2 regions of the Cupriavidus sp. DB3 genome follow, and region 1 is predicted to be linked to the other one. Evidence: riboswitches for the same ligand, from Rfam matches in the RefSeq annotation. Region 1 holds a riboswitch; the other holds the start of a gene.
The links. A riboswitch is a leader RNA that binds a small molecule or an ion and turns the genes downstream of it on or off. The one in region 1 is predicted to bind glycine.
Positions count from the first base shown of each region.

Region 1 (4,824 bases):
GCTTCTTGCACCAGCTGATATGCAGGCTGCGCTGCGCGCGCGTGATGCCGACATACATCAGGCGGCGCTCTTCCTCGATCTTCTCGTCGCTCAGATCCTCGTCCTCGCGGCAATGCGGCAGGATGCCCTCCTCCACGCCGACCAGGAACACATGCGGATACTCGAGGCCCTTGGACGCGTGCAGCGTCGACAGCCGCACCGCGTCGGGATCTTCCTCGCGGCCTTCGAGCATGCTCATCAGCGCGACGGTCTGCGTCAGCTCCAGCAGGTTCTTGCCCTCGTCGCCAAATCCATCGGCGGTGTCGAAGCCGGTCGCCTCGCCATCGGCGGCCTCCGGCTTGGTGCCCTTGCGCTTGAGCCAGTCGAGGAACTCGAGCGTATTGGTCCATTTGGCCTGGGCCTGGCGCTCGTCGAAGGTGTCGTACAGATAGGCTTCGTAGTGGATGCCTTCCATCAGGTCGTCGAGCACCTCGGTGGCCGGGTCGCGCGCGGCGCGGTCCGCCAGCCGCACCATCGCCTCGCAGAAGGTGCGCAGCGGCTCGAGCTGGCGCGGCTGCAGCTTGCCTTCGATGCCGCCCATCATCGCCGCCTCGAACAGCGAGACCTTGGCCTGGCCGGCGAAGGTCCCCAGCACCTCCAGCGTGGTATTGCCGACGCCGCGCCGCGGCGTAGTGACCGCGCGGATGAAGGCGGGATCGTCGTCCGGATTGGCGATCAGCCGCAGGTAGGCGCAGATGTCCTTGATTTCGGCCTTGTCGAAGAAGCTCTGCCCGCCGGACAGCACATACGGGATGCGCTCGCGGCGCAAGATCTGTTCGAACAGCCGCGCCTGGTGGTTGCCGCGATAAAGGATCGCGTAGTCGCGGAACTGCGCGCGCCGCTCGAACTTGTGGGCCGACAGCTTGAACACCACCGACTCGGCCTCGTGCTCCTCGTCGTTCATCTGCGTCACGGAGATCGGATCGCCCATGCCGTGCTCGCTCCACAGCGTCTTGTCGAACAGCTTGGGATTGTTGGCGATCACCGCGTTGGCCGCCTGCAGGATGCGCACCGTGGAGCGATAGTTCTGCTCCAGCTTGATGACCTTCAGGTTCGGAAAGTCGGTCTGCAGCAGGCGCAGATTGTCCAGCGTGGCGCCGCGCCAGCCGTAGATCGCCTGGTCGTCGTCGCCGACCGCGGTGAAGGCGGGCGCGCGCAGATGCGAGCCGCCGGCCAGCAGCTTCAGCAGCTGGTACTGGCAGGCGTTGGTGTCCTGGTATTCGTCGACCAGGAAATAGCGCAGCCGGTTCTGCCACTTGAGCCGCACGGTTTCGTCGCGGGCGAACAGCTCGGCCGGCAGACGGATCAGGTCGTCGAAGTCGACCGCCTGGTAGGCCGCCAGCGTGGCGACGTAGTTGCGGTAGATCAGCGCGGCCTGGTGCTGGTCGGCATCGGTGGCCTCGGCGATCGCGGTTTCCGGATCGACCATGCCGTTTTTCCACAGCGAGATCGTGCTCTGCACGCTGCGGATCAGCTTCTTGTCGGTGGTCGCCAGCTGTTCCTGGATCAGGCCGAAGCAGTCGTCGGCGTCCATGATCGAGAACTGCGGCTTCAGGCCCAGGTGCTCCGCCTCGGCGCGCAGGATCTGCACGCCGAGCGAGTGGAAGGTACAGACGGTCAGCTGGCGCAGCGGAATGCGCTTGCCGTCGCGGGTCTTGCCCTCCATCAGCTTGGCGATCCGCTCCTGCATCTCCTTGGCGGCCTTGTTGGTGAAGGTCACCGCGGCGATATGGCGGGGCTCGAAGCCCTTGTCCTCGATCAGATGCGCGATCTTCTGCGTGATCACCCGGGTCTTGCCCGAGCCCGCGCCGGCGAGCACCAGGCAGGGGCCGTCCAGATAGCGGACGGCTTCGGATTGGGCGGCGTTCAGTCCGTGGGTCATCGGTCGGGGATCGGAGGTCGGGTACAGCCGGAGGTCGTACGGCATCGCAAGGGACGCGGGCCGCAGGCGCGACGCGTTGGGGGACGGGTCGCGAATGGGTCGAAGCCGGCGATGTTAACACGGGGGCGGGTCCGGCCGAGGCTCCGGAACCGACTCCTGCGACGCGCCGCTCTCGCGTTGACAGCCGCCAAGGCTGCGGTTAGAGTCGCGCCATCCGTCCGGGAGAGCGCGCGACTGTATCGTCATTCGCGCCGCCGAAGGGGAATCACCCGAAAACTCTCAGGCACCATGGACCGGGCGGATCGGCATGCAGCATGCACACGATGTATGCCGAACTCTGGAGAGCGACACCCGTCATTCATCAGCCGGATGATGAGCGTGTCCACCGAAGGGGCGCACGGCGTGGCCAGTCAGTCCGACGAGGACGGCAAGCCGGGCCGTAATCTCTCAGGTATCGAGGACAGAGGGGGTCATCCGTCGCGACGGTTCGCACCGAGCCGCGCGACGGATGACCCTTTTTTTGTTTGGCGCGCCGCGCGCGCCGGACCGAACGATGCCACGCTCCGAGGAATCCATGACGCTTCAGGCCACGCCCCTCAACGCCATCCACCGCGCCCTCGGCGCCCGCATGGTCGATTTCGGCGGATGGGACATGCCGGTCAACTACGGCTCGCAGATCGAGGAACACCACGCGGTGCGCAGCGATGCGGGCATGTTCGACGTCTCGCACATGTGCGTCGTCGACCTCGCCGGCCCCAATACCCGCGCCTTCCTGCGCGGACTGCTCGCCAACAACGTCGACAAGCTGCAAACCCCGGGCAAGGCGCTGTATTCCTGCATGCTCGACCCGAACGGCGGCGTGATCGACGACCTGATCGTCTACTTCTTCGCCGAGGACCGCTTCCGCCTGGTGGTCAACGCCAGCACCGCGACCGGCGATATCGACTGGATCCGCCAGCGCAACGCCGACACCGGCGCCGGCGTGACGGTCACCCCGCGCCGTACCGATAACGCTCTCGATAGCGCGACCCCGCTGGCGATCGTCGCCGTGCAGGGCCCGAATGCGCGTGCCAAGGTCTGGAGCGCATTCCCGTCGACCCAGCCCAGCGAATCGCTCAAGCCCTTCAACGCGATGGTGGTCGAGGACCCCGCGATCGGCGAAATCATGGTGGCCCGCACCGGCTACACCGGCGAGGACGGTTTCGAGCTGGTGGTGCCGGCCGACAACGTCGCCGCGGTCTGGGAAAAGCTGCATGCCGCCGGCGTGCGCCCCGCCGGCCTCGGCGCACGCGACACGCTGCGCCTCGAAGCCGGCATGAATCTGTACGGCCAGGACATGGACATCCACACCTCGCCGCTCGACGCGGGCCTGGCCTGGACGGTCGACCTGCAGAGCGAGCGCGATTTCGTCGGCAAGGCCGCGCTGGTGGCCAACGGCCAGCGCCAGCAGTTCGCCGGCCTGATCCTGCGGGACAAGGGCGGCGTGCTGCGCGCGCACCAGACCGTGCTGACCGCCGCCGGCGAGGGCGAGATCACGTCGGGCACCTTCAGCCCGACGCTGTCCCAATCGATCGCCTTCGCGCGCCTGCCCAAGGATGTGGCGCTCGGCAGCGAAGTCCAGGTGCTGATCCGCGACCGCAAACTGACTGCGACTGTGGTTAAACTGCCGTTTGTGCGCAATGGCAAGGCACTCGTGAGCTGACAGCTCGCATCGGACATCGTCCACCCGGTCACGCTGCGCCCCGCGGCCCCCTTCATCCCGATGGCACGCGGCGGCGCGACACAAGAATCTGAAATTGGAGAATCTCGATGAATTTCCCCGCTGACCTGAAGTACACCGAGTCGCACGAATGGGTGCGCGTCGAAACCGACGGCACGCTGACGATCGGCATCACCGATCACGCGCAGGATGCGCTCGGCGACATCGTCTTCCTGGAACTGCCCGAGGTCGGCAAGACGGTCGGCGCCGGCGACGCGCTGGCCGTGGTCGAATCGGTCAAGGCCGCGTCGGACATCTACGCGCCGGTGGCCGGCGAGGTGGTCGCCGTCAACGACGCCGTCAAGGACGCGCCCGAGAGCGTCAACGCCAACGCCTTCGACGCCTGGCTGTTCAAGATCAAGCCGGCCAACGGCGACGACGTCAACGGCCTGATGACGGCCGACGCCTACAAGGCCAGCGTCGGCGCCTGAGCCCGGCGCCCCGCCCGCGGCGCCGGGGGCCATGGCTGACCACCATGTCCCGGCCCGCCTCTCCGAGTCACTTGCCATGAACGCTCCCCTGCCCATGAACGCCGCTCAATCCGCTCGCCCTTCGCTGGCTGAACTCGAAGCTCGCGACGCCTTCTCCCACCGCCATATCGGTCCCGACGCCGCCGAACAGCAGCACATGCTGAAGGTGCTGGGCTACGACAGCCGCGCCGCGCTGATGGATGCCATCATCCCGGCCGCGATCCGCCGCCGCGACGGCATGCCGCTGGGCGAATTCACCGAGCCGCTGACCGAGGAAGCCGCGCTGGCCAAGCTGCGCGGCATCGCCGGCAAGAACAAGGTGTTCAAGAGCTTCATCGGCCAGGGCTACTACAACACGCTGACGCCGGGCGTGATCCTGCGCAATATCTTCGAGAACCCGGCCTGGTACACCGCGTACACGCCGTACCAGCCGGAGATCTCGCAGGGCCGCCTGGAAGCGATGCTGAACTTCCAGCAGATGGTCACCGACCTGACCGGCCTCGATATCGCCAACGCGTCGATGCTCGACGAAGGCACGGCCGCGGCCGAGGCGATGACGCTGCTGCAGCGCGTGAACAAGCACGCGTCGAATACCTTCTATGTGGCCGACGACGTGCTGCCGCAGACGATCGAAGTGGTGCGCACGCGCGCGCTGCCGCTCGGCATCGAGGTCA
Region 1 is NZ_JAIZPL010000004.1:108,848-113,671, forward strand. It holds gene K7G19_RS14055 (UvrD-helicase domain-containing protein) at 1-1,921, opposite strand, end outside; glycine riboswitch at 2,131-2,227, shown strand; glycine riboswitch at 2,249-2,395, shown strand; gene gcvT (glycine cleavage system aminomethyltransferase GcvT) at 2,496-3,623, shown strand; gene gcvH (glycine cleavage system protein GcvH) at 3,731-4,111, shown strand; gene gcvP (aminomethyl-transferring glycine dehydrogenase) at 4,188-4,824, shown strand, end outside.

Region 2 (4,824 bases), on a different contig from region 1:
AGCATTGGCGGCGTATCCTAGAAGACCGATTCGTACCGTTCGTTCACAGGAGCCAGTCATGTCAGACCAGCAGCCCCCAGCGACCCGCATCGAACAGGACAGCCTGGGCCAGGTACCCGTCCCCGCCGACCACCTGTGGGGCGCGCAGACCGAGCGCTCGCGCCAGAACTTCCGCATCGGCAACGAGAAGATGCCGCCGGCGCTGATCGAGGCATTTGCGATCCTGAAGCTGTGCGCGGCACGCGCGAACCGCGAGCTGAACGTGCTCGACGCGGGGCTGGCGCAGGCGATCGAACAGGCCGCGGAGGAGATCATCGCCGGCCAGTGGCCCGACGAGTTTCCGCTGTCGGTCTGGCAGACCGGCTCGGGCACGCAGACCAACATGAACCTGAACGAGGTGATCGCCAACCGCGCGATCCAGCTGCTCGGCGGCGAGGTCGGCAGCAAGCGGCCCGTTCATCCCAACGACCACGTCAACGCGAGCCAGTCGTCCAACGACAGCTTCCCGACCGCGATGCATATCGCCGCGGCGCGTGCGGTGCAGCGCCAGCTGCTGCCGGCGCTGGAGACGCTGCAGAAGACGCTGGGCAGCAAGGTCGAGGCCTTCGCCGATATCGTCAAGGTCGGCCGCACCCATCTGCAGGATGCCGTGCCGCTGACGCTGGGCCAGGAGTTCTCCGGCTACCAGGCGCAGGTGGCCGACGCGCAGGCGCGGCTGCACCAGGCCGTGCTGCGCGCGATGCCGGTGCCCCAGGGCGGCACCGCGGTCGGCACCGGCCTCAATGCGCCGGCCGGCTTTGCCGCCGCCTTCGCGCGCGCGCTGGCCGACTACACCGGCCTGCCGTTCGAACCGGCGGCCAACCGCTACGCGTTGCAGGCCGCGCACGACGCGCTGGCCGACCTGTCCGGCGCGCTCAATACCACGGCTTCGTCCTTCCTGAAGATCGCGCGCGACTTCATGCTGCTGGGTTCGGGCCCGCGCGCGGGCTTTGCCGAACTGCAGCTGCCGGCCAACGAGCCGGGTTCGTCGATCATGCCGGGCAAGGTCAATCCGACCCAGGCCGAGGCGCTGGCGATGGTCTGCTGCCGCGTGATCGGCAACCACACCACCATCACGCTGGCCAACGGCCTGGGCACGCTGGAACTGAACGCTTACAAGCCGGTCATCGTTTACAGCCTGCTGCAGTCCGTTACACTGCTGGCCGACGCGGCGGCCAGCTTCGCCGAACACATGGTGGCCGGCGTCGAAGCGGACCGGGCGCGCATCGCCGAGCTGCTCGAACGGTCGCTGATGCCGGTCACCGCGCTGAATCCGCATATCGGCTACGACAAGGCGGCCGAAATCGCCAAGCTCGCGGTGGCCCGCAACCTGTCGCTGCGCGAGGCGGCGATCGCCTCCGGCCATGTCACCGCCGAGCAGTTCGAGCAGTGGATCGATCTGAAGGGGATGACGCGCGAGGTGTAGCGCCGCGGCGCACCGGTGCTGGCGGACGCGTCCACGACCGCGCATGCGGCCGCCCACACATGGAACGACCCTATCGACCGGCCCCGCGCTGCCGCGGCGGCCGGCGACAAACCCGCTTGAGACGGGCAGACGACGATCGGGGATAACAACGATCGCATTGACGAGATGATTCCTGCTCCCATTCCCGCCGATGACCAGCGGCGCCTCGACGCGCTGTACTCGCTGAACCTGCTCGATACCGCCGCCGAAGAGCGCTTCGACCGGCTGACCCGCCTGGCCAGGCGGCTGTTCGACGTGCCGATCGCGCTGGTCAGCCTGGTCGATGCCAGGCGCCAGTGGTTCAAGTCCTCGTTCGGCCTGGCCGTGCGCGAAACGCCGCGCGAGCAATCGTTCTGCGGCCATGCGATTTTGCGCGACGACCTGCTGATCGTGCCCGATGCGCTGCAGGACCAGCGCTTTCACGACAACCCGCTGGTCACGGGCGCGCCCGGCGTGCGTTTCTATGCCGGCTGCCCGCTCGCGGTACGGGGGGGCGCCAAGGTCGGCACGCTGTGCCTGATCGACACCGAGCCGCGCGAGTTCGACAAGGACGATCAGGCGCTGCTGCACGATCTGGGTCGCCTGGCCGAGCAGGAACTGGAGTCGGCGCAACTGGCCTCGATGGACGACCTGACGAGGCTGTCGAACCGCCGCGGCTTCTCGGCGCTGGCGCAGCATGCGCTGGCGGTCTGCCAGCGCCAGGGAATGCCCGTCACACTGCTGTTCTTCGACATGGACGGCTTCAAGGCCATCAACGACCGCTTCGGGCACGCCGAGGGCGATCTGGCGCTGGCCGCCTTCGCCGACCACCTGCGCCAGGCCTTCCGCGAGTCCGACCTGATCGGACGGCTGGGCGGCGACGAGTTCGTCGTGCTGCTGGTCGACGCCTCGGCCGACCAGTGCGACGCGATGCTGGCCCGGCTGCGGCAAGTCGTGGACGCGTACAACGCGCAGAGCCAGCGCGGCTATGCGCTGGATTTCAGCGCCGGCGCGGTCGCCTTCGATCCCGCCCGGCACACCGGCATCGCCGACCTGCTGGCGCAGGCCGACCAGGCGATGTACGCCAACAAGGCACGCAGGAAGGGAACGCCGCCCGCCGCGCCACAGTAACTCGCGTTGCGGCCGCCGCCGCGCCGTGTTACTGTCCGCCCATCCAGGAGAAAGCGAGCCTGCGGCGCGACAGCGCGGCGGCAGCGCTGCCGAAGGCGTACCCCCGAAACGCTCAGGTACCGAAGACTGGAGACGACAACGAACTGGAGAGCGCCGCCATCATGATTGAACGATGACGGCCGCCGAAGGGGCAAACCGGGTCCGGGGCGGACGCGGTGAATCTCTCAGGCAAAAGGACAGTGGGGGCAGCCGGGTTGGCATCGACGATGCCGGCCGGCTGCCCCTTTTTGCATCCTGGAGCCTGAAATGAAAGTCATCGTGATGGGGGCCGGCGTGATCGGCGTGGCCTCGGCGTGGTATCTGTCCAAGGCCGGCCATGAGGTCGTCGTGCTCGAGCGCAATGCCGGCGCGGCACGCGAAACCAGCTTCGGCAACGGCGGCCAGATCTCGGTCAGCCATGCCGAGCCCTGGGCCAACCCCTCGGCGCCGCTGAAGCTGCTCAGCTGGCTGGGACGCGAGGACGCACCGCTGCTGTTCCGCCTGCGCGCCGACCCGGCGCAATGGTCGTGGGGGCTGAAGTTCCTGCGCGAATGTCCGGCCCGGCGTTCCACCCGCAACATGATCCAGCTGCTCAACCTCGGCACCTACAGCCGCGCCAGCCTGCAGGCGCTGCGCGCCGAGACGGGGATCGAATACGATCATCTGACCCGCGGCATCCTGCACTTCTATACCAGCCAGAAGGAATTCGACGCGGCCATCGAGCCGGCGCGCATCATGCGCGAGCTGGGCTGCGAGCGCCGCGTGATCGGTCCCGACGAAGTGGTGAAGCTCGAACCGGCGCTGGCCTCGATCGCGCCGCGGCTGGCGGGCGCCACCTACACCAGCGAGGACGAGTCCGGCGACGTGCACCGCTTCACCACCGGGCTGGCCGCGCTGTGCGAGGCGCGCGGCGTGCGCTTCCGCTACGGCGTGCGCGTGCAGCGGCTGCTGGCCGAAGGCGGTCGCATGCGCGGGGTCGAGATCGCCGACGAGACCGGCGCCTACACCTTCGAGCAGGCCGACGCCTATGTGCTCGCGCTCGGCAGCTTCAGCCCGATGCTGGCGCGGCCGCTCGGCGTCAAGCTCGATATCTATCCGGCCAAGGGTTATTCGGCCACGCTGCCGGTGCTCGACCCGGAGCGCGCGCCAAGCGTCAGCCTGACCGACGACGAGTACAAGCTGGTGTTCTCGCGTCTGGGCGACCGGCTGCGCATCGCGGGCACCGCGGAGCTCAACGGCTATTCGATGGAGCTGAACCCGGTGCGCTGCGAGGCGATCGTGCGGCGCACGCTGGAGATCTTCCCCGGCGTCAGCCGCCCCGAACTGGCGCGCTACTGGACTGGCCTGCGACCCGCGACGCCGGGCAACGTGCCGTATATCGGCGCGAGCGCGGTGCAGGGGCTGTACCTGAACACGGGCCATGGAACGCTGGGCTGGACCCACGGCTGCGGCTCGGGACGCGCGATCGCCGAGCTGATCAGCGGCCGCGTGCCGGAGGTGGACTTTGGCTTCTGCGGTCCGCTGCCGGAGGCGCCACGGATGGCGCGGCCGCTCGCGCCGGTGGTGGCGGCGCGTGCCGCCGCGTCGGAGCCGGCAGAGGTCTAATCCGGGGTCTGATCCGGGGTCTTATACGGATCTGATACGGGCCTGAAACAACGACACCGGCGCGGCATGGCATCGCCATGCGCGCCGGTGTTTTCGTTTCATCGTTGGCGTGGATGCGTCCGGGCACGCCTCGGGCACGCCTTGGAGATGCATCAGGACAAGCATCGGAACACGTGTCGAGCATGCATCGCGCACGCACCGGCCCCCGCATGCCGGCGAAAGCGTACCCGTTTCTGCGTGCCCCTCGCGCAAACCGTACCCGTTTCTGCGTACCCGTTCGTGAGCGTCGATGGGCCGGCTGATTGCGATGAAACCGCCGGTAAAACCGGCGCGCCGGCAGGCGAGGGATAGCGGCGCCGTACCCGTTTCTGCGTCGCGCGAACTCGATGAAGACAGACGCCGCGCGCGGAGCGTACCCATTTCTGCGTACCCCGCGGTGGTGCGAAATGAAGTCCGGCGCGATCGCGATGCAGCGGCATCGCACCGTTGCACCATCCCGCCGCTGCCAGGCTCAGGCGATGGTATCCACCACGCCACCATCGACCCGCAACGCGGCGCCGGTGGTC
Region 2 is NZ_JAIZPL010000002.1:790,360-795,183, reverse strand. It holds gene fumC (class II fumarate hydratase) at 59-1,465, shown strand; gene K7G19_RS09275 (diguanylate cyclase) at 1,631-2,614, shown strand; glycine riboswitch at 2,748-2,864, shown strand; gene K7G19_RS09270 (D-amino acid dehydrogenase) at 2,921-4,258, shown strand; gene K7G19_RS09265 (SDR family NAD(P)-dependent oxidoreductase) at 4,770-4,824, opposite strand, start outside.
Region 2: it holds a riboswitch for glycine, as region 1 does, so the genes downstream of both, K7G19_RS09270 (D-amino acid dehydrogenase) here and gcvT (glycine cleavage system aminomethyltransferase GcvT) in region 1, are expected to answer to the same signal.